3 regions of the Pontibacillus sp. ALD_SL1 genome follow, and region 2 is predicted to be linked to each of the others. Evidence: a T-box and tRNA genes for the amino acid it is inferred to sense, from the RefSeq annotation. Region 2 holds a T-box; the other regions hold tRNA genes.
What was found. The T-box of region 2 lies ahead of tyrS (tyrosine--tRNA ligase). A T-box ahead of a tRNA ligase gene usually reads a tRNA of that ligase, here a tRNA-Tyr.
Positions count from the first base shown of each region.

Region 1: it has a tRNA-Tyr gene. The T-box ahead of tyrS (tyrosine--tRNA ligase) is inferred to sense a tRNA for this amino acid. The anticodon was not compared.
Region 3: it has a tRNA-Tyr gene. The T-box ahead of tyrS (tyrosine--tRNA ligase) is inferred to sense a tRNA for this amino acid. The anticodon was not compared.

Region 1 is NZ_CP062974.1:174,181-182,059, reverse strand. Features, by position in the region: gene glmM (phosphoglucosamine mutase) at 1-750, opposite strand, end outside; gene IMZ31_RS01050 (CdaR family protein) at 790-2,019, opposite strand; gene cdaA (diadenylate cyclase CdaA) at 2,012-2,845, opposite strand; gene IMZ31_RS01040 (anti-sigma factor family protein) at 3,009-3,620, opposite strand; gene sigW (RNA polymerase sigma factor SigW) at 3,635-4,198, opposite strand; gene IMZ31_RS01030 (aspartyl-phosphate phosphatase Spo0E family protein) at 4,407-4,559, shown strand; gene rocF (arginase) at 4,619-5,518, opposite strand; tRNA gene IMZ31_RS01020 (tRNA-Ala) at 5,707-5,779, opposite strand; tRNA gene IMZ31_RS01015 (tRNA-Gly) at 5,787-5,861, opposite strand; tRNA gene IMZ31_RS01010 (tRNA-Lys) at 5,901-5,973, opposite strand; tRNA gene IMZ31_RS01005 (tRNA-Gln) at 5,983-6,057, opposite strand; tRNA gene IMZ31_RS01000 (tRNA-Tyr) at 6,062-6,147, opposite strand; tRNA gene IMZ31_RS00995 (tRNA-Thr) at 6,218-6,294, opposite strand; tRNA gene IMZ31_RS00990 (tRNA-Val) at 6,311-6,386, opposite strand; tRNA gene IMZ31_RS00985 (tRNA-Glu) at 6,402-6,476, opposite strand; tRNA gene IMZ31_RS00980 (tRNA-Thr) at 6,497-6,569, opposite strand; tRNA gene IMZ31_RS00975 (tRNA-Asn) at 6,574-6,648, opposite strand; rRNA gene rrf (5S ribosomal RNA) at 6,710-6,825, opposite strand; rRNA gene IMZ31_RS00965 (23S ribosomal RNA) at 7,026-7,879, opposite strand, start outside.
Region 2 is NZ_CP062974.1:2,826,120-2,833,998, forward strand. Features, by position in the region: gene IMZ31_RS14360 (ATP-dependent DNA helicase) at 1-2,090, shown strand, start outside; gene tyrS (tyrosine--tRNA ligase) at 2,188-3,459, opposite strand; T-box leader at 3,588-3,800, opposite strand; gene IMZ31_RS14370 (transglycosylase domain-containing protein) at 3,937-7,074, shown strand; gene IMZ31_RS14375 (GNAT family N-acetyltransferase) at 7,280-7,879, shown strand, end outside.
Region 3 is NZ_CP062974.1:582,272-590,150, forward strand. Features, by position in the region: rRNA gene IMZ31_RS02930 (23S ribosomal RNA) at 1-1,752, shown strand, start outside; rRNA gene rrf (5S ribosomal RNA) at 2,028-2,143, shown strand; tRNA gene IMZ31_RS02940 (tRNA-Asn) at 2,194-2,268, shown strand; tRNA gene IMZ31_RS02945 (tRNA-Ser) at 2,270-2,361, shown strand; tRNA gene IMZ31_RS02950 (tRNA-Glu) at 2,375-2,449, shown strand; tRNA gene IMZ31_RS02955 (tRNA-Val) at 2,461-2,536, shown strand; tRNA gene IMZ31_RS02960 (tRNA-Met) at 2,609-2,685, shown strand; tRNA gene IMZ31_RS02965 (tRNA-Asp) at 2,758-2,834, shown strand; tRNA gene IMZ31_RS02970 (tRNA-Phe) at 2,881-2,956, shown strand; tRNA gene IMZ31_RS02975 (tRNA-Thr) at 2,965-3,037, shown strand; tRNA gene IMZ31_RS02980 (tRNA-Tyr) at 3,053-3,138, shown strand; tRNA gene IMZ31_RS02985 (tRNA-Trp) at 3,159-3,232, shown strand; tRNA gene IMZ31_RS02990 (tRNA-His) at 3,246-3,321, shown strand; tRNA gene IMZ31_RS02995 (tRNA-Gln) at 3,329-3,403, shown strand; tRNA gene IMZ31_RS03000 (tRNA-Gly) at 3,413-3,487, shown strand; tRNA gene IMZ31_RS03005 (tRNA-Cys) at 3,497-3,570, shown strand; tRNA gene IMZ31_RS03010 (tRNA-Leu) at 3,578-3,659, shown strand; gene ilvD (dihydroxy-acid dehydratase) at 4,035-5,717, shown strand; gene IMZ31_RS03020 (metal ABC transporter permease) at 6,097-6,990, opposite strand; gene IMZ31_RS03025 (metal ABC transporter permease) at 6,987-7,856, opposite strand; gene IMZ31_RS03030 (metal ABC transporter ATP-binding protein) at 7,860-7,879, opposite strand, start outside.

The DNA of each region.
Region 1 (7,879 bases), 1.2 Mb from region 2:
ATCCACGGCAATTAAACGATCTCCATCGCCGTCAAACGCTAATCCAATGTGAGCTCCCTTTTCTTTCACAAAGGATTGTAGTGCTTCTGGGCTTGTAGAGCCAACATCATCGTTAATATTCAAGCCATCTGGAGATGATCCCATTGTTGAAAGTTCTGCTTCTAAATCCGCAAAGATATGCGGGGCAACAGAGGATGTTGCACCATGTGCGCAATCTAAAGCAACGTGTACCCCATCAAAATCGTAATCAATGGTTTGCTTCAAATATTGCATGTATTTTTGACCACCTTCGAAGTAGTCGTTCACAACACCTACATCAGCTCCACTAGGTCTTGGGAGTTCATCTGTTTCTTGGTCCATTAGTGCTTCTATTTCATTCTCTTGTTCATCTGTTAATTTAAATCCATCAGGACCAAAGAATTTAATACCATTATCTTCAACAGGGTTATGAGAAGCAGAGATCATAACTCCCGCTTCAGCTCCCATGGATTTTGTTAAATAGGCTACACCTGGAGTTGGAAGAACTCCAAGTCGCATAACCTCTGCACCGATTGACATTAATCCTGCTGTTAAAGCGTTCTCAAGTAGTTGACCAGAAATCCGTGGATCACGGCCTACTAATATTTTTGGCTTTGGTGTGTCTTTCGTTAACACATAGCCTCCGTATCTTCCTACTTTAAATGCTAGCTCTGGTGTTAATTCCTGATTGGCTACGCCACGCACACCATCTGTACCAAAATATTTTCCCATTATCAATCGCTCCTTCATTCTAGGCAAATGAGGTAGTTACTACTCTATACGAATTAGAGCTTCATCATTACTTGTTTGCCATTCAATACTTTCAGGTCCATTTACTTGAACGGGTACATTTGCTTCGCCATTGACGAGCTGTTCAACGTCGATAAATACTTCGAAATCTTCCTTCGTAATATTCTCTAATTCTCGCTTTGTACCTATTAACGTCAAGTCGATGACCTGCTGTTCTGGTGTAATAAAAGTTAGGTCTTTACCTGCATCCAGGTTTTCTACATTAATCTCTACATTGCTAATCGTTTTTTCTGTTATTTGCTCTACATTGACTTTTGCTTCAATCGTTTTTGGCTTGATTGTTTCGATTCCCTCTGGCAAAGGAAGGTCTACCTCAATTGTGGTGTCCTCTTTAAGATCCGTTATATCCACTTCTATATCGGCAAAAGCACTAACCCCTTTTAAGGCATCTTGTGAACCATATACAGCTACTTGATCTGGTAAGGGTTCAATTGATACCAGCCGATACCCTTCGGCAAGGTCCCCTTCAGCCTTTAACGCAACGGGGACTTCTTTACTTGGAGGCAATATAGGTACAGTTACTCTGACCGTACTTGGTTCTACGACGACATTTAGTTCATTACCTTGTTCATCATAAACCTTCACAGGTGACTCTTTCTTTGTAATATCACTCTCAGCATTCTGCACATCAACAATGGCTTTCACTAGAGATACTTTTGAAACTTCTGTTTCTGAGCCTATGACATCTACCTGATTAGGCGTCACTTCTGGTGTGCCTAGTTGGTAGCCCTCTTTCATTGTGTCACGGTGTATGTAATCCGCGCCAACCTGGAACTCTTTTGAAGATCGCTTCTCTAAAACCACAGTAACTTCCTGAGGATCTACAGAAACAGATAACTGATTAGAGATACCTTGAGTTTGTATAGGAACCGTTTGAGAGCCAAGTTCAAGCCCTTCTAAATCGATAAAAGCTTCGAACGTCTTTTGCATAACAGTTCTAGTCACTATAGAATTCGGTCCCTCTACGGTAACAGTGACGCTCGATGGCACTTCTTTCACTACATATTTTTCCTCATTCATTTTTACTTGTAAAGGGATATTATTCATTGCTGCAATTTTATCATTGCCTTCAAGAAAGATAGAATCCGAACTCGTTTGCCCGTCATCAAGGTTTATTGAGGCATACAAGAGGAGTGCTAATATTAAAGAAATCGCTCGAATGAACCACGGACTTCTTAACCACTTATCCATCTTTTTTCCCCCTCCAATCCCAATTCTTTGAGCTAGGAGCTTTCGTCGCTCGTTCTAATTCTCTTTCTAAAATATCTCGAAGAGCTTGTTCATCTAATCCCCGATGCAATTCTCCATTCCGCGTACAGGAAATTCCTCCTGTTTCTTCGGAGACTACGATTGTAAGGGCATCTGTGACTTCACTGATTCCCATAGCAGCACGGTGCCTCGTCCCTAATTCTTTTGATATAAATGGGCTTTCAGATAGAGGCAGGTAACATGCAGCAGCCATAACCTCATCTTGCTTAATAATAACCGCTCCATCATGAAGAGGGGTATTAGGGATGAAGATATTTGTTAACAGTTCACTCGATAACATTCCTCTAATTGGAATGCCGGTTTCAACATAATCTCCCATGCCTGTCTCTCGTTCAATCGTAATAAGAGCGCCAATCCGACGTTTGGCCATATAATTACATGACTTTATAATCGCCTCTACTGTTTGTTTCATCGAATCTTCTTCACTACTCGAATTTCTGGCAAAGAAACTACCTCTCCCTAGCTGCTCTAACGCTCTTCTGAGCTCAGGTTGGAATAAGATAATTACGCCTAGAAAACCCCATGTCATCGCTTTGGACATTAACCACATTAACGTACTAAGTTGAAGGAAGTAGCTAACAAGCCATATTCCAAGTACTACAAAAATTCCTTTCAACAACTGAACCGCTTTTGTACCACGGATTAACATGATTAATTTATACAAAACAAACCAGACAAGGGCAACATCAATAATAATTCGAATGTACTTTAATCCATCTAATTGAACATTCAATCCCCCATCAAGCATGTGTACACTTCCTTTTATCCTTGAATTCAACTATCGAATTAATCTTATGTATCAAATTCACAATAGTTTTATTATAGCATACTTCTCTATAGTAAAAATAACACTAAAACGCTCCAATTAAACAAAATAAAAAAAGCCACTGTAAAAGTGACTTTTGAACCCTTTATTGGGTGAATGAGAAAATATCTGTCGCTGTTTTTTTAATATTGTACCACATCCAACCAAAGACTTGGTCTACTTGATTCAGATCACCTGTCACTTCACCGGCAGAGGCTTTTAGGTGATCACCATTTATTAATACAACGTCACCATTGACTTTACCTTCAACCTTTAAGTTCCCATTTTTCACAACTAAATCGCCTTCTACAGTCTTTCCTTCAGGAACAATGACCGTGTTTTCCTGAATGATAATATCTTTTTGTTTAGATACGCTTAACTGTTGATCTTGGCTCCAAGTAGAAAAGATACCACTAAACATCATAATAAAGAATATAGCAGCTGCCGTTACCACAGGATGGGCCTTAAACCACCTCTTATAACCTGATCGTTTCTTTTCTTTAGGCAGGCTCCCCATTACCTTCGCAGTAAAGTCAGAAGGAGCTTGGACCGCACTGGTACTTTGGACCATTGCTACAGCCCTCTTAAGTTCATGAAAATGGTTCTGGCAATCATCACATTGTTGAAGATGTTGCTTTAATTGTTTTCTCTCTTCTTCGTTTAACCCGTCGTCTAAATGTTTATGCATTAACTGAATGGCTTCATTTGCACACTTCATTTCCCATCACTCCTTTACACGTGACGAAGTTTCTTACGAAGCGCTTCGCGTCCCCGGTGGACCCTTGTCTTAACCGTTCCAACCGGTATGTCCAATATGTCACTAATCTCTTGTAATGAGAGCTCATCTATATATCGCAGTACGATAACAGATCGATACTTGGCCGGGAGCTTGAGAATCTCTTGATGAATATATTCCTGCAGTTCTAAGCTTTCCACTTCTTCTTCAGGTAAATCTTCATCTGCAGAAATTTGCGAGTACATCGTTAAGCCCTCTGTACCTCTTACTTCAGCATCTAAAAAGTAATCTGGTTTCTTTTTTCGAATGCGATCAATTGATAGATTGGTGGCAATTCTATATAACCAAGTAGAAAATTTGCGATTCTCATCATAAGAGTGAATATTAGTGTAAGCTCGAATAAATGCTTCTTGAGCAATATCTTCTGCTTCATGTGCATTACCAAGCATACGATAGCATATTTGGTACACCTTGTTTTGGTAAAACGTCACTACATCTTCAAAGGCCGAGTGATCACCTTTTTTAACTTTTTTAATCTTTTGTTTTATAAATATTTCCATGCACTATACCTCCGCTAGATCTGCGGTCATTCTACATACGAATACACCTGCGATCAGGTTTCAAAATCAATTAAAAAAATAAAAAAGAATTTTTTGTATGTACAAAAGTTATACATTTGATTTCTTTAAATAAAGAGGTTTAACTTTAAGTAGAAAGGATATATACAACTATAGTATAGTACTAAGGTTTTAGTAGGGAGGAAATAGAATGTGTAAAGAACTTTTGAACGAAATTGAAATGTGTAGAAATGAAATGATTCAGCTTAGCTCTAGCTTACCTTTATCATCTCAAGAGGTCATTGAGGCTAGTTCAAAATTAGATGGATTACTAAATGAATATGAGGAAAGAAAAAATAAATAACGGAAACAGCAACTTATGTGAATAAGCTGCTGTTTCGCCCATTTTTCTCTATAAATCTATTATTTTAAATTCTCCCCAAATAACGATCCCATTAACCCAACCGCTACCGTAGCTGTTTTATTCTTCTCATCCAATATCGGATTAACCTCAACAAATTCAGCCGAAGTAATGAAATTAGCTTCTGCAAACATTTCCATCGCTAAGTGACTTTCCCTATAGCTCATTCCACCCATAACAGGTGTTCCAACTCCAGGTGCCTCATTAGGGTCCAAACCGTCCAAATCTAAGCTCAGATGCACCCCATCCGTTCGATCCTTCAAATACTCTACAGACTCTTTAATAACTTCTGGCATTCCCATGCGATCAATCTCATGCATTGTATATACCCGAATTCCTTTTTCTTTAATTAATTGCTTCTCACCCTCATCAAGAGAGCGTGCTCCAATGATAACGATGTTTTCTGGTTTAATTTTTGGCTCAAAACCATGGATGCTCGTCAAACGTTCATGACCAATACCTAAGCTTACAGCTAAAGGCATTCCATGGATATTTCCGGAGGGGGAAGAATCTCCTGTATTTAAATCCCCATGAGCATCATACCAAATTACACCAAGATTGTCATAATATTTGGCAATTCCAGCAAGAGATCCAATCGCAATACTATGATCGCCTCCAATAATTAGAGGGAATCTTCCTGATGATACAACCTGATCAACAGTCTCTGCTAAGTTTTCATTTCCTTCTGCAACTTCTTTTAAATTTCTCAAGTGGCTCTCTTGTTCTTCTTTTCTATTTGGACGAGGAATATGAACATCTCCAAGGTCCTCTATATCATATTCTAAACGTTCTAATCGCTCAATTACCCCTGCATAACGAAGAGCACTTGGCCCCATATCTACACCTCTACGATTCTGCCCTAAATCCATAGGGGCTCCAATAATTGAAAGTTTACGATTCATTGTCCCATCATCCTCCTTTAACTCTACACCTATTGTAGACACAGTTGGGACAATGACTCAACTGGACAGAAATTTGTATATATATGCGGAAAACAAGGGGTATTGAAAGAATTTTCTCATAAATAGCCACCATCAAACATTTAACGAATACAAAAAACCTTAAGTCTACTTAGACTTAAGGTTTTGGATGGAGCCTAGCGGGATCGAACCGCTGACCTCCTGCGTGCAAAGCAGGCGCTCTCCCAGCTGAGCTAAGGCCCCGTATATATGGAGCGGAAGACGGGATTCGAACCCGCGACCCCCACCTTGGCAAGGTGGTGTTCTACCGCTGAACTACTTCCGCAAACTAAAAACACATCAACTAAGTTAATGTGAAAAGTGATGAGCCATGGAGGATTCGAACCTCCGACCCTCTGATTAAAAGTCAGATGCTCTACCAACTGAGCTAATGGCTCGTTATAAAATGGCTGGCCCAGCTGGATTCGAACCAGCGCATGACGGTACCAAAAACCGTTGCCTTACCGCTTGGCTATGGGCCAAAAATGGTGGAGGGGGCAGGACTCGAACCTGCGAACCCAGAGGGAGCGGATTTACAGTCCGCCGCGTTTGGCCAACTTCGCTACCCCTCCAAACACAAATAATAGTATACCATGCTTGCACTTTATTAAGCAAGGATTTATTTAACTGAACATAACTTGCTGGTGCCGACCGAGGGACTCGAACCCCCAACCTACTGATTACAAGTCAGTTGCTCTGCCAGATTGAGCTAGGTCGGCAGATAAATAAATAAAATGGTGGAGGATGGCGGGCTCGAACCACCGACCCCCTGCTTGTAAGGCAGGTGCTCTCCCAGCTGAGCTAATCCTCCATGTTTATAAATAAGTGGTGACCCGTACGGGATTCGAACCCGTGTTACCGCCGTGAAAGGGCGGTGTCTTAACCACTTGACCAACGGGCCAAATATATTTTCTTACAGAGAGCTTCCAGCCGGACTTGAACCGGCGACCTCTTCCTTACCATGGAAGTGCTCTACCGACTGAGCTATGGAAGCAAATTGGCTCCAACGGCAGGATTCGAACCTGCGACCGATCGGTTAACAGCCGATAGCTCTACCACTGAGCTACGTTGGAATATTGTCAAATCCATCTGTCCTAGAAGAAGTCTCTTGGATAGCTTTTATAAGATAACAAAGCATGGCGGCGTCCTACTCTTGCGGGGGTGAAACCCCGACTACCATCGGCGCTGAAGAGCTTAACTTCTGTGTTCGGCATGGGAACAGGTGTGACCTCTTCGCCAAAACCGCCATACTATTGTTTTTGTTGAAGGAGTACCTTCAAAACTAGATAAGAATTAAGACATCGTGCCTGATCACGTGTATGCGCTTGAGCTGACTTCCAGCTCCAACTCCCAGACCCTAGCGTATAAGTCATCTTCTTTCCAAAGGCTAATCGCCTTTTCCAAGAAGCTGTCTTATCCGTACGGGTCTAAGCGGTCGTTTGCGCTTTAGATAGATAAGCCCTCGATTTATTAGTATCGGTCAGCTGCACGTGTCACCACGCTTCCACCTCCGACCTATCAACCTTGTCGTCTACAAGGAATCTTACTCACTCGAAGTGATGGGAAATCTCATCTTGAAGTGGGCTTCATGCTTAGATGCTTTCAGCACTTATCCCTTCCGCACGTAGCTACCCAGCTGTGCTCCTGGCGGAACAACTGGTGCACCAGCGGTGCGTCCATCCCGGTCCTCTCGTACTAAGGACAGCTCTCCTCAAATTTCCAACGCCCACGACGGATAGGGACCGAACTGTCTCACGACGTTCTGAACCCAGCTCGCGTACCGCTTTAATGGGCGAACAGCCCAACCCTTGGGACCGACTACAGCCCCAGGATGCGATGAGCCGACATCGAGGTGCCAAACCTCCCCGTCGATGTGGACTCTTGGGGGAGATAAGCCTGTTATCCCCGGGGTAGCTTTTATCCGTTGAGCGACGGCCCTTCCATGCGGCACCGCCGGATCACTAAGCCCGACTTTCGTCCCTGCTCGACTTGTAGGTCTCGCAGTCAAGCTCCCTTGTGCCTTTGCACTCTGCGAATGATTTCCAACCATTCTGAGGGAACCTTTGGGCGCCTCCGTTACTTTTTGGGAGGCGACCGCCCCAGTCAAACTGCCCACCTGACACTGTCTCCGGACCGGATCACGGTCCTGGGTTAGAATGTCAATACAGCCAGGGTGGTATCCCACGGATGCCTCCACCGAAGCTAGCGCTCCGGTATCGACGGCTCCCACCTATCCTGTACAAGCTGTACCAACATTCAATATCAGGCTACAGTAAAGCTCCACGGGGTCTTTCCGTCCTGTCG
Region 2 (7,879 bases):
TTCACATTGAAGGACGTTGTGATGGATTACTTCAAAAAGAGAATAAAATGATCATTGATGAAATCAAATCTACATCTTCGTCAATTTATGACATTGAGGAAGATTCTCATCCCGTCCACTGGGCGCAAGCGAAATGCTATGCATATATTTACGTAACTCAACAAGAACTCGATGAAATTGATGTTCAACTTACTTACGTTCATTTGCCTTCATCTGAACGAAAACAGTATGTTAAATCGTTTAGCTCAACTGAATTAACAGAGTGGTTTCACATTATGATGGATCAGTATATTCCTTACGCTAAGCTAATGACTGAGCATAGAATAACTCGACAACAAAGCATTCAACACCTCACTTTCCCTTACCCTGCTTTTCGAACTGGCCAGCGAAAGTTTGCTGGGGCTGTATATAAGACAATTACAGATCATAAAACCCTATTCGCTCACGCTCCAACCGGAACAGGAAAAACCATCTCCACTCTATTTCCTACTATTAAAGCAATTGGGGAAGGAAGGGCAGAACAATTTTTCTACTTAACAGCTAAGACGATAACAAGACAGGCTGCTGAAGAGGCGCTCTCCCTTATGGAAGAGAAAGGGTTGAATTTCCATACCGTTACGGTAACCGCTAAAAACAAAATGTGTTTCACAAATGAAGGATGTCAGGTAGATTATTGCCCATTTGCTGATGGATATTATGACCGTATCAATGAAGCTCTGCTAGACTTATTGTCAAATGAGACCTTGATAACAAGAGACGTAATCGAACTTTATGCGCGAAAACATCGAGTCTGTCCTTTTGAGTTTTCGATAGATGCCGCTTATCACGCTGACGCCATCATATGTGATTACAATTATGTATTTGATCCCAGAGTATCTTTCAAACGTTTATGGAATGAAACAAAAAAGAAGACAACACTGCTTGTGGATGAAGCCCATAATCTTGTTGACAGGTCCCAGTCTATGTATTCAGCGCTACTAATGAAATCAGCTTTTTTGCAACTTAAGCGTGAGTACAAATCAAAGAATCCGCACTTATATGAATCCGTCCACCTTATCGACCAGTCCTTGTTAGCGCTAAAAAAGTCAATGGATGACGACCAATACATGACAACGATGACAGAAATTCCTGAAGGTATCGTTGAGGATGTGGAACGCTTTATTGATCTGGCTGAACTAGAAATCCCATACGTAGAAAATACAGAATCTCTATTAATCGAAACGTATTTTATGGCTCTAAGTTTTGTGCGGATTTCAAAACTCTATGATGCATCTTATGTCACCTACATAAGACGTTATAAAAGCGAAGTAGAGCTCAAACTTTTTTGTGTAGATCCCTCTTCTTTATTACACAAAACAACTAAGGGATATGGAGCAACAGTTTTCTTCTCAGCGACATTCGCTCCATTTGATTACTATAAAGACATGCTCGGGTGGACAAAAGGGGACTATACTTTTTCAATCCCTTCACCATTTGATAGGCAAAATGTTGAGATGTACATTCAACCCATATCGACCCGTTACCATGACCGAGATCAATCTATCGGTTCAATCGTTGGTACATTAATAAAATTAATACAAGAGAAACCAGGAAACTATCTTGTCTTCTTCCCTTCTTACGTATATATGGAGCAGGTATATGCACGAATTCAAGAACTAGATCATCCAGCTTCCGTGCTACTACAAACGCCTCAAATGACCGAACAAGACCGTGAACAATATCTAGCCGAATTCCGTGAAGACCGTGAAGATTCATTGATCGGATTTGCGGTATTAGGAGGAATTTTCTCAGAAGGGGTCGATTTAAGAGGAGACCGTTTAAACGGGGTTCTAGTAGTTAGTGTGGGATTACCGAAATTAAATGATGAACAAGACATCATGAAGCGTTATTTCGACGAGCGAGGAAAGAATGGATTTGACTATGCTTATATGTATCCTGGCATGAATAAAGTCCTGCAGGCAGCAGGAAGACTAGTTCGTACAGAAACTGATTCAGGTACAATTGTACTTATTGATGACCGATTTATTCAACAAAGATATAAAAGCTTACTTCCTTATCAACTTCAGCACTTTCGCATTAAAAGGGACTGATGTAACTAAGAACAGAGGGGGGATAGCGCAATTCATGTATAAAAAACCGCTTAGAGTCATTCAAACTCTAAGCGGCTTTTTATTTTGTTCTATTTTATTATCCTTCAAAGCGTACCAAGAAGTATTTCTTCTTACCACGACGGATAATTGTAAACTTGCCATCGATGCGATCTTCAGCATCCACTGTATATTTCATGTCTTGCTCACGTTCACCATTAATGTAAATCGCACCATTCTGAATATCTTCACGGGCCTGACGTTTTGAAGAAGAAATCTTTGCTTCAACTAAAAGATCAATTAAACCTTTTTCTTCTTCCTCTAAGTTATAAGTAGGAACGTCTTTAAAGCCTTGTTCAATTTCATCACCTGTTAGCTGCTTAAGATCACCGCTAAAGAGCGCTTCAGATATCTTTTCAGCCTGTTCCAATGCTTTCTCGTCATGAACCATCTTCGTCATTTCTTCTGCTAACCTGCGCTGAGCAACACGTTTCTCAGGTTGCGTTTCTACTTCCTTAGTCAGCTCACCAATTTCGTCTAAGCTCAAGAATGTAAAGTAATGAAGGAAATTCACAACATCACGGTCGTCTGTGTTAATCCAGAACTGGTAGAATTCGTATGGCGTAGTCTTTTCAGAGTCTAACCAAATGGCCCCACCAGCTGTTTTACCAAACTTACTTCCATCGGCTTTCGTAATTAATGGAACCGTTAGTCCGAATGCTTTCGCTTCTTCACCTTCAGTCGAGTTCTTACGAATAAGCTCAAGCCCAGCCGTAATATTCCCCCATTGGTCACTTCCGCCAATTTGTAAAGTACAGTTCTCTTTACGGAATAAGTTCAAAAAGTCATAAGACTGCAGAATCATGTAGCTGAATTCTGTAAACGAAATCCCGTTTTCAATGCGGGACTCAACAGAATCTTTCGCTAGCATGTAGTTAATGCCAAAGTGCTTCCCTACATCTCGCAAGAATTCAATCATCGTCATTTGGTTCAGCCAGTCTAAGTTGTTACGCGCTACAGCTGCATTTTCTCCTTCATCAAAGTTTAAGATCTTAGCGAGTTGACCTGCTAGCTGTTCACTGTAGTGACGAACCGTGTTCTCATCGTTAAGCTGGCGCTCTGTAGAACGACCACTTGGATCACCAATCATACCAGTACCTCCGCCAACTAAAGCGATCGGACGGTGTCCGGCTTGCTGAAATCTCTTAAGAATTAATACAGGCAGTAAATGACCTATATGAAGACTATCACCTGTAGGATCGAAACCACAGTAAAGAGTAACCTGTTCTGAAGCTAAATGCTTCTTTAGACCTTCTTCATCTGTCATTTGATTGATTAATCCTCTTGCTTGTAAGTCTTGTAAAATATCCACTCTGTACACTCCTCTTTTTCTCAAATTAAGTAACGACATAAACGTAATAATCGTACTGAAGGCGCCCTTTTCAGGTTATACTACGAACCACATTGAACTTTAAAGAACACAAAAAACCCCGCCCCTAAAAAAGGGACGAGGCTCGCTCGCGGTACCACCCTTGTTGTAACCAGACAACTGATCACCACTCAAGGAATTTATAACGGATTCACCCGTCTTCTGAACTCATCAGAAGAAAACTCCAGGACGTAATTCGTAATTTGCTCTGTACTGACTCACAGCGACCGTCAGCTTTCTGGAACAGGGAACAACTTACTACTTCAACCCTTCTCGGTTTACTATTCATTATCGTACGTGACTGTGTCATAATTTATAGCATATATTTTTTTAAAAAGCAACACACATTTCATGTTGAACCATGTCTCCTCATGGTGCAATATGGTATAATATTGCGTGTATGAAATAGGAGGTCGTTATATGAGCCAGAACCATTCAAATGGTCCAGATAGATCCCCGCTTCGCAAATGGTGGGAAGACGGAAAGATCCAAAAATATTTCCGTATCTCTTATGATGTAATCTGGAACATCGTTTTATTCTTCCTCATTGTAGGTGTAATTGGCGTGTTCTTTGCTGCCGGGCTAGGTGCCGGTTATTTCGCCTCGCTCGTCAAAGATGAACCAATCCGCGCTAAAGCCGAAATGCAAAAAGACATTTACAATTATGAAGAAACGTCAGAATTGTACTTTGCCGGAGACACATACTTAGGAAAGATCCAGTCTGATTTATATCGCGAAGAAGTGCCCCTTGACCAGGTATCTGATCATGTGGTCAATGCTGTCATCGCCACTGAAGATGCGAATTTCGAGACACATGATGGAGTTGTACCTAAAGCCATAATTCGTGCGATCTTCCAAGAAGTAACGAACGCAAACGTTAAAACAGGTGGTAGTACACTCACCCAACAGTTAATAAAGAATCAAATTTTAACAGACACCGTTTCATTCGAACGTAAAGCGAAAGAAATTCTACTCGCATTACGATTGGAGCGATTCTTCGAAAAAGAAGAGATCTTAGAAGCATATCTGAATGTTGTCCCATTCGGTCGAAACGCCGGCGGGAGAAACGTTGCAGGAATTGAAACTGCTGCTCAAGGTATATTTGGAGTGAGCGCCAAAGAATTAAACCTTCCTCAAGCAGCCTATATTGCAGGTATGCCACAAAGCCCTTATATGTATACACCTTTTACAAATACAGGGGAAGTTAAATCTGAAGCAGGACTCACCCCAGGGATTGAGCGAATGAGAACGGTTCTTCAACGTATGCTAGAAGCCGAAATGATAACACAAGCTGAATACGATAAAGCAGTTAATTACGACATTGCTGCGAACTTTACAGAACCAGAACCTTCACCAGTGCAATCATATCCTTATATCGCATTTGAAGTAGAAAAGAGAGCCACTAACATTCTTCAACGTATCCTAGCTGAACAGGATGGGTATACAAAAGAAGATCTGGCTAACAGTGAATCACTGCAACAAGAATATGCTACACTAGCAGATCGAACATTAGTGCAAAATGGCTTGAAAGTTCATACGACAATTGATAAACCGATTTATGACAAAATGCAAGAATTACACAAGAATTATAACCATTACGGGCCTGTTCGAACTTGGACAGTAACAGACGAGGAAACAGGTGAAGAGAAAACGATTAAAGAGCCCGTTCAAGTCGGTGGAATGTTAATTGAAAATAAAACCGGGAGTATCATCAGCTTTATCGGTGGACGTGATTTTGACCTGGAAAACCTCAATCATGCTACCGACGCGAAACGTTCAAACGGAAGTACAATGAAACCATTGCTAGTATACGCCCCAGCTATAGACCTAGGAGAAGCTAATCCAGGTTCTGTAGTAGCAGACATAGAAACAGCTTTTGCGGGAGGATACACTCCTGGTAACTATGGTGGCAGCTTCCATGGCCTAACTTCTATAAGAAGAGCATTAGCTATGTCTTATAACGTGCCAGCAGTTAAAACATATGCTGATATCAGAAACCAAAACCCAGCATCCTATTTAGACAAAATGGGCTTTACTACACTATTAGAAGAAGATAAGACTAACTTATCCACTTCACTTGGAAGTCTTCTTGAGGGTGTAACAGTAGAAGAGAATACAAACGCCTTCGCCACTTTCGGCAATAACGGTAAGTTTGTAGATGCTCACATGATTGATAAGATTGAAACAAAAGACGGAGACATACTTTATGAACACAAATCTGAACCCGTTGATGTATTTAGCGAACAAGCATCTTATTTAACTGTCGACATGATGAGAGATGTTTTAGATTACGGTACAGCCCGATACGCTGGTAATCGCTTAAAGTATCCAGGAGTTGACTGGGCTGGAAAAACAGGTACTTCTCAAAATGTACACGACACCTGGTTTGTTGCAACAAATCCTAACGTCACAATGGGGATGTGGATGGGCTATGACACACCTAGCACATTAAGAAACTGCGGGAACTGTAGCCTAGGATACAGCAACCGTAACGTAAAACTTTGGACGGATATTGTAAACGCAGCATCAGATCTAAATCCAGACTTAATGGTTCCAAAAGAAAGTTTCAAACAACCATCTGGTATTGTCAGACAGTCCTACTGTGCCGCTTCAGGCTTGCTTCCATCTCAGCTTTGTTCTGAAATGGGACTTGTCAGCAGTGACATTTATTACGCTAAATACGCTCCAACAAAACGAGACGATAGTTTAATCGCGACAGGTTATGTTGAGATTGGAGATAAAGCCTATGTAGCAGGTGATTCTACACCACCTGAATTTACTAACGAAGGCGTCTTCTTTAATCCAGAGTACATTGAACGTAACAACTATGACCGATTATCAAGCTTAAATCAGCTCGTACCAAACAATAGCCAGTGGGCAAGCGTGCGTGTGCCATCTACAGATAAGGTACCAAATGACGGACAAGCTCCAGCTGCTCCAGGTGCTGTATCAGCTAGCGGCGGCGTCTTAAAATGGTCACCTTCTGGAAGCAGAGACGTTGTTGGCTATCGCATCTATCGCGCCCCAACACCAGGAGCAGGCTTCCAACTAATAGGGAATTCAGCAACAAATAGCCTTGGCATATCTGGTAAAGGTGTTTATATCGTAAGAGCGGTGGATTACTTTGGAATGGAATCTGGAGCATCGCAAGCTTATGAATACGGAGATTTCACACCAGACCCACCACCAAGCGACCAAGATCAAGATTCTGGCAACAACAATAACAACGGAAATAACGGCAATAACGGCAATAACGACAACGATGGAACCAACAATAACAACGGAAATAACAACAACGATGGCAATAACGATAACGGCAACAATGATAACAACAATGGTTCAGACGATAACAACTCAGGTAACGGCAATACGGACGACGGTTCCACCGATGACAATTCATCCGGTGGAACTGAAAACGATGGCTCATCAGGCGATGACAACTCCGGTTCAACCGGTGACTCCGGCTCCGGAGGATCTGGAGGATCTGGAGGATCTGAAGATACAGATAACTCTGGTGGTGACTCATCAACCGATGACGAATCCTCTTCAGAAGGATAATTTCTATAAGGCTATCCCAAGAGTCTACCCAGACTCTTAGGGATAGCCTTTTTTATATAAGCACCTTTTACCATAACGGATCATCCCCCCCCTTCTGTCCTCCCCTTGAATACTTAGATTCAACATATTGCAGCTCAGGGATTTTTTTCAGTGAGATTTACTGTATAATAGATAACAAATATAGGTAACTTTAGGTGGTGGAGGCATGAAGCATACAAAAGAATATCATTCCCAAGAGATTGAAACGAAAACCGGAACGATTACCGTTGAAGGGCCTCTCCCTTCAGAGGAACTAGCAAACTATCATTTTCACGAAGGGCTTAAAGCCTTCAGGCCGGCCCCGAAACAATTTGAAGCTGTTAAGAAGATTGCCGATTTTGAAGAAGGCAGAATCCTCATTGCCAGAACCTCAGACACCATTGTAGGTTATGTTACGTACCTTTATCCTGATCCATTAGAAAGATGGTCGAAGTTTGAAATGCAGGATCTCCTTGAACTTGGTGCTATAGAAGTCATTCAAGATTACAGAGGATATGGGATTGGCTCATGGCTATTAAAGGTGTCTATGATGGACGATGAAATGGAAGATTTCATCGTCATTTCAACAGAATATTACTGGCACTGGGATCTTTCAGGAACAGGGTTAAACATTTGGAATTATCGTAATGTTATGGAGCGAATGATGGGAGCTGGCGGATTAACACCCTATCCCACAGATGATCCAGAGATCGTCTCACATCCAGCCAACTGTTTAATGGCTCGCATTGGAAGTCGTGTACCTCAAGCTTCAATCGATCGATTTGAG
Region 3 (7,879 bases), 1.6 Mb from region 2:
CGCCGAAAATGTACCGGGGCTAAACATAACACCGAAGCTGTGGATTGTTCTTACGAACAATGGTAGGAGAGCGTTCTAAGTGCTGTGAAGTCAGACCGTAAGGACTGGTGGAGCGCTTAGAAGTGAGAATGCCGGTATGAGTAGCGAAAGAAGAGTGAGAATCTCTTCCACCGTAAGTCTAAGGTTTCCTGAGGAAGGCTCGTCCGCTCAGGGTTAGTCGGGACCTAAGCCGAGGCCGAAAGGCGTAGGCGATGGATAACAGGTTGATATTCCTGTACCACCTCCTTTCCGTTTGAATGACGGGGGGACGCAGTAGGATAGGGAATCCGCTCCACTGGATGTGAGCGGCCAAGCAGTGAGTGAGATGCATAGGCAAATCCGTGCATCAATCACAAGCTGTGATGGGGAGGGAACTATAGTACCGAAGTTCCTGATTTCACACTGCCAAGAAAAGCCTCTAATGAGGAAAGAGGTGCCCGTACCGCAAACCGACACAGGTAGACGAGGAGAGTATCCTAAGGTGATCGGGAGAACTCTTGTTAAGGAACTCGGCAAAATGACCCCGTAACTTCGGGAGAAGGGGTGCTCCTTCATAGGAGGAGCCGCAGTGAAAAGGCCCAATCGACTGTTTAGCAAAAACACAGGTCTCTGCGAAACCGAAAGGTGAAGTATAGGGGCTGACACCTGCCCGGTGCTGGAAGGTTAAGGGGATGAGTTAGCTTATGCGAAGCTTTGAACCGAAGCCCCAGTAAACGGCGGCCGTAACTATAACGGTCCTAAGGTAGCGAAATTCCTTGTCGGGTAAGTTCCGACCCGCACGAAAGGTGCAACGAATTGGGCACTGTCTCAACAAGAGACCCGGTGAAATTATACTATGCGTGAAGATGCGCATTACCCGCGACAGGACGGAAAGACCCCGTGGAGCTTTACTGTAGCCTGATATTGAATGTTGGTACAGCTTGTACAGGATAGGTGGGAGCCGTCGATACCGGAGCGCTAGCTTCGGTGGAGGCATCCGTGGGATACCACCCTGGCTGTATTGACATTCTAACCCAGGACCGTGATCCGGTCCGGAGACAGTGTCAGGTGGGCAGTTTGACTGGGGCGGTCGCCTCCCAAAAAGTAACGGAGGCGCCCAAAGGTTCCCTCAGAATGGTTGGAAATCATTCGCAGAGTGCAAAGGCACAAGGGAGCTTGACTGCGAGACCTACAAGTCGAGCAGGGACGAAAGTCGGGCTTAGTGATCCGGCGGTGCCGCATGGAAGGGCCGTCGCTCAACGGATAAAAGCTACCCCGGGGATAACAGGCTTATCTCCCCCAAGAGTCCACATCGACGGGGAGGTTTGGCACCTCGATGTCGGCTCATCGCATCCTGGGGCTGTAGTCGGTCCCAAGGGTTGGGCTGTTCGCCCATTAAAGCGGTACGCGAGCTGGGTTCAGAACGTCGTGAGACAGTTCGGTCCCTATCCGTCGTGGGCGTTGGAAATTTGAGGAGAGCTGTCCTTAGTACGAGAGGACCGGGATGGACGCACCGCTGGTGCACCAGTTGTTCCGCCAGGAGCACAGCTGGGTAGCTACGTGCGGAAGGGATAAGTGCTGAAAGCATCTAAGCATGAAGCCCACTTCAAGATGAGATTTCCCATCACTTCGAGTGAGTAAGATTCCTTGTAGACGACAAGGTTGATAGGTCGGAGGTGGAAGCGTGGTGACACGTGCAGCTGACCGATACTAATAAATCGAGGGCTTATCTATCTAAAGCGCAAACGACCGCTTAGACCCGTACGGATAAGACAGATTTTCGGAAAAGGCGATTAGCCTTTGTAGAAAAGATGACTTATACGCTAGGGTCTGGGAGTTGGAGCTGGAAGTCAGTTCAAGCGCAAACACGTGATCAGGCACGATGTCATAATTCTTATCTAGTTTTGAAGGTACTTAGAAAAAATCTAAAATACCTCTTGACTTTTCTTTCGAAACAAGATAAAATATAACTTGTCGTTGAAAAAACGAGAGAGAAAATCAATAAAGAGTCTGGCGGTTTTGGCGAAGAGGTCACACCTGTTTCCATGCCGAACACAGAAGTTAAGCTCTTCAGCGCCGATGGTAGTCGGGGTTTCACCCCCGCAAGAGTAGGACGCCGCCAGGCAAGTCACTTTATTGACTTTGATCAAAAGGCAAACGGTCTTTTGACATGATTCCAACGTAGCTCAGTGGTAGAGCTATCGGCTGTTAACCGATCGGTCGCAGGTTCGAATCCTGCCGTTGGAGCCATGGAGAGCTGTCCGAGTGGCCGAAGGAGCACGATTGGAAATCGTGTAGGCCCAAACACGGGTCTCGAGGGTTCGAATCCCTCGCTCTCCGCCACTAACTTTTCACTGGCCCGTTGGTCAAGTGGTTAAGACACCGCCCTTTCACGGCGGTAACACGGGTTCGAATCCCGTACGGGTCACCACTTAATATTATGGAGGATTAGCTCAGCTGGGAGAGCACCTGCCTTACAAGCAGGGGGTCGGTGGTTCGAGCCCGCCATCCTCCACCATTTTAAAAATGCAATGCACAAGATCATTGCAAACATCATATAATTGAATATGCATTAAGTATTCAACATTATCGCGGGGTGGAGCAGTCTGGTAGCTCGTCGGGCTCATAACCCGAAGGTCGCAGGTTCAAATCCTGTCCCCGCAACCAATTTAAATTTGTACTACGTCGAAAAGACTTCTTCGAATTACAAATGATTGTGTACCTTTAGGTGCAACCAATGGTCCGGTAGTTCAGTTGGTTAGAATGCCTGCCTGTCACGCAGGAGGTCGCGGGTTCGAGTCCCGTCCGGACCGCCACTTTTTCAATTAAATAAATTCTTGTTACTGTAAAGTACATAAGACTGGCTCGGTAGCTCAGTCGGTAGAGCAACGGACTGAAAATCCGTGTGTCGGCGGTTCGATTCCGTCCCGAGCCACCATGTTTTGTGCAGGCCTAGCTCAATTGGTAGAGCAACTGACTTGTAATCAGTAGGTTGGGGGTTCAAGTCCTCTGGCCTGCATACTTTAAAAAACGTGGAGGGGTAGCGAAGTTGGCCAAACGCGGCGGACTGTAAATCCGCTCCCTCTGGGTTCGCAGGTTCGAGTCCTGCCCCCTCCACCATTATAATTACTACAGTAAGTAGGGGTATAGTTCAACGGTAGAACAGCGGTCTCCAAAACCGCCGATGTGGGTTCGATTCCTACTACCCCTGCCAATTTCATTTTATGGCGGATGTGGCGAAGTGGTTAACGCACCGGATTGTGGCTCCGGCATTCGTGGGTTCGATCCCCATCATTCGCCCCATAAATATTGGCCCATAGCCAAGCGGTAAGGCAACGGTTTTTGGTACCGTCATGCGCTGGTTCGAATCCAGCTGGGCCAGCCAAGAGTTTTCGCGGAAGTAGTTCAGTGGTAGAACACCACCTTGCCAAGGTGGGGGTCGCGGGTTCGAATCCCGTCTTCCGCTCCATTTTTATTTGGCGGCATAGCCAAGTGGTAAGGCAGAGGACTGCAACTCCTTTACCATCGGTTCGAATCCGGTTGCCGCCTCCATTCATATGCCGGTGTGGCGGAATTGGCAGACGCGCACGACTCAAAATCGTGTTCCTCACGGAGTGTCGGTTCGAGCCCGACCACCGGTATCGTAAAACTTAACATTGCAATGGAAATCGCTAACGAAAGCGATTTTTTTTATGTCTAATTAATAAGTTTGAGTTAGAAAATACTGTTTTATTTGTTTAGGACTCATAGGCACAGAATTATTTATAAATTTCTCTAATCTCCGTTATGTTAACGGGGATTTTTTATTTTAGTAGAAAGACTCTATTAATACACACAACAAAATGGCTAGAAGGTAATTTTTTCTCCTGTCGCCCCCTACCTTGCATTTACTCTATACATAAATTGCTTTAATCACATATTAATTATTTTCTAAATAAAAAAATTTTTCAGAAAAAATCATTGAAGATTAAAGTAAAGAGTCCTATAATTATGCGAAAGAAAAGGTGGGATTTTGAATGACAAAAGATTTACGAATAAATAGTAAAGTGTTTAGTGAAAGTGCAATGAGAGCACCGAACCGTGCCATGCTTCGTGCTGTTGGTGTTACAGATGATGACTTTAAAAAGCCGATGATTGGTATTGCAAGTACATGGAGTGAAGTGACTCCATGTAATATACACCTAGATGATTTAGCCATCCGTGCAAAGAAAGGTGCCCAAGAAGCAGGAGGGTTACCCTTAATCTTTAATACTATTACTGTATCGGATGGTATCTCTATGGGAACACAGGGAATGCGTTATTCATTACCAAGTAGAGATGTGATCGCTGACTCTATCGAAACGGTAGTAGGAGCTCAGAACTTGGATGGATTAGTTGCAATCGGAGCCTGTGATAAAAATATTCCAGGCTGTATGATTGCTATTGCAAATGCTGAGGTGCCATCTGTTTTTGTTTATGGAGGCACAATTGCTCCCGGGTCTCATAAAGGGAAAGATGTTGATATTGTTTCTGTCTTTGAAGGAGTCGGAAAATATAACCAGGGTGACATAGATGAAAATGAACTAAACGCAATTGAGTGTAGTGCATGTCCTGGTGCAGGAGCGTGTGGTGGTATGTACACTGCAAATACGATGGCATCTGCTGTTGAAGCTATGGGGATGAGTTTACCTGGAAGCTCCTCAAATCCTGCGGAATCTGACCATAAAGCAAAAGATTGTGAGTCGGCTGGAGAAGCTGTGAGATACTTACTCGAGCATAATATTTACCCGAAAGATATCATGACTAAAGAGGCTTTTGAAAATGCGATTACAGTCGTTATGGCACTTGGTGGTTCTACAAATGCGATACTTCATTTGCTTTCTATGGCTCATGCCATTGAAGTGGATTTAACTATGGAAGACTTTAATCGAATTCAAGAAAAAACACCACATATTGCTGATTTGAAACCGAGCGGCAAATATGTGATGCAAGACCTGCATAAAGTTGGAGGAGTACAGGCAGTTATGAAGCTTCTTTATGACAATGGCTATCTACACGGACACTGTTTAACTGTTTCAGGAAAGACAGTTGCAGAGAATTTAGAAGAAGCGCCAACCTTAGAAGAAGGACAAGATATTATAACGTCATTTAGTCATCCTAAGCGAGAAGATGGACCTTTGATCACCTTGAAAGGTAACTTAGCTCCAAGTGGTGCAGTAGCTAAAGTATCCGGTGTTAAGGTTGCGCGTCATACTGGACCAGCTCGTGTATTTAATACTGAAAAGGAAGCTACGGAAGCTATTCTGAATAATTCAATACAAGAAGGCGACGTATTAGTTATACGATATGTTGGTCCTAAAGGCGGGCCTGGTATGCCTGAAATGTTATCAATCTCCGCTCTATTGGTTGGGAAAGGCTTAGGGGAAAAGGTCGCCTTATTAACAGATGGTAGATTCTCTGGAGGAACCCATGGACTCGTGGTGGGTCATATCGCACCTGAAGCTCAAGTCGGAGGACCAATATCTCTATTAGAAGAAGGGGATCTTGTCACAATAGATTCAAACAAAAAAGAAATATCCATGGATGTAACAGAACAAGTACTAGAAAGTCGTCGTAAGCATTGGGAAGCACCGCCTCTTTACAAGAAGGGGATTTTGGGCAAATATGCTCATAATGTATCATGCTCTTCCAAAGGTGCTGTAACAGATTACAAAAATTAAACTCATATTGAAAAACTCCAGTTTTCAGAAACTGGAGTTTTTTTATCCTAAACTTTAACCAAAGAAAATTAAAAAAATTTTTTAGGCCAAAATGCTATTCGAAGAACCCTATGAGGAAGTAGATCTTTTCATACATCAAGATCAACCCTATTCCCTAAGAAGGGCAAACGACGTAAATAACGCCATGATCTGAAAATGGGCTGAAAATGTCCAACAGGGAGAATAATCAATCTACATCCTTACACTAATGAGATCTTCATAAAGGAATAAATAAAACGCTCAGAAGTAATTCTGAACGTTTCTGTTTGTTTATTAAGTTGTTCATATTGCTATAGCATATTATTTTACTAACCGAGTAGGAAGCTAAAGTAGTATACTCTTACGCGTTTAGTTGTTGTTGCTTTTGCATTTGCTTTCTTCTATACCATTTAGCGAGCATGCCGTGTTTTGGACTAAGGAAGAAGGCTAGGGTAAAGAGAAGGCCTGTGGCTGTTGCCATGGCTCCTGAGATGGACACATCTACGAATAGAGCGAATGTATAACCGAGCAAGGATGATAGTGCGCCAATTAGGGCACTTAAAGCAATCATACCACCAAAAGAATCCGTTAGAAGATAAGAAGTAGCACCTGGAACGATTAACATCGCTACAACTAGAATAGCTCCTACACTATCGAAGGAAGCAACTGTAGAGAACGAAACCATCGACATTAATACGTAATGGATCGCTACTACAGGAACACCGATTGATATGGCCAACTGAGGATCAAATGTGCTAATTTTAAACTCTTTATAAAAGAGTAGTATAATGGTTAGGTTTAAGATAAAAACAAATCCTAAGAGCCAGACTGCTGTTGGTCCTAGGTTCATGCCGTTCCATGTCCATGTATCCCATGGAACAAAAGCAATCTCTCCCATTAGAGCATGCTCAACATCGAGGTGGACACTATCTCCTATAAAGGATATGAGTACGACACCTAGAGCAAAAAGGGAGGTGAAAACAACTCCAATTGCCGCATCTGACTGAACCCCACTTGAGTCTAGTAGTTGCACCATTAAAGCTGTGAGTATTCCCACAGTAGCAGCTCCAACAAGCATAGGTACCCCGTTTAAAGAGTGCGTCACAAGAAAAGCTCCTACAATTCCAAGAAGAACGGTGTGACTGATTGCATCTGCAAGCATCGACATTTTCCTAAGAACGAGAAGGGCTCCTGTCATACCGCATGTAACGCCAACTAATACTCCTGTAATGATAATCCATAAACTGTACGTCATGTTTGTCTCACCGCCTTTACAATGATTCCTTTACTAGCTCCAAATAGAAGGGAAAGGACAAAGATTAATGAGGCACACAAGACAATGAGTGGGCCTGTTGGAAGTCCTTCTCCTGCTGTACTTATTAGTGTGCCGGTTACACCAGAGATGGCCCCAAATACACCTGCGATTACACCCATCCTCCCAAGTTGATCTGTCCAATAGCGGGCAGCGAGGGGAGGGGTGATTAGAAGTGCTGCAATAAGGACTACACCTACCATTTGTATTCCGACAACCACTACGCCTACGACGAGAGCCATTAGAACAAAATTAAAGACGCTGACTGGTAAACCGATACCTCGAGCATAGTTAGGGTCAAATATTGAAATCTTAAATTCTTTGAAAAATAGTGATGAAAGAATAATGATTAAAAGGGACCCAACTGCAATGACTTGTATATCGCTCTTAACCATTGCAGCCGCCTGGCCAAAGATGAAGTCCTCTAGACCGCTCTGGTTTCCTTTTGCATGTTTCGTAATATAAGTTAGGAGCATGATCCCAAGACCGAAAAAGACAGATAACACTACGCCGATTGACGCATCCGTTTTAATTCTAGAGTGTTTAACGATAGCTTGAATACAGTATGTCGCAATTAACCCTGTTGTCGCAGCCCCTATTAAAAAGAGAGGGATCGACTTAACACCAAATAAGAGAAATGCTAAGCAGACGCCTGGCAATGTAGCGTGAGCCATAGCGTCTCCGATTAGACTTTGTTTTTTGAGTAGTACGAAGCTACCGATTAATCCGCTGGCAAAACCGAGTAAGGAGGAACCTGCTAAAACCCATTGGGTGTTTGGGTTGGTTAAAAGGCTTAGTAATTCATTCATGGGTTACCCTCCTTGAGTGAGTA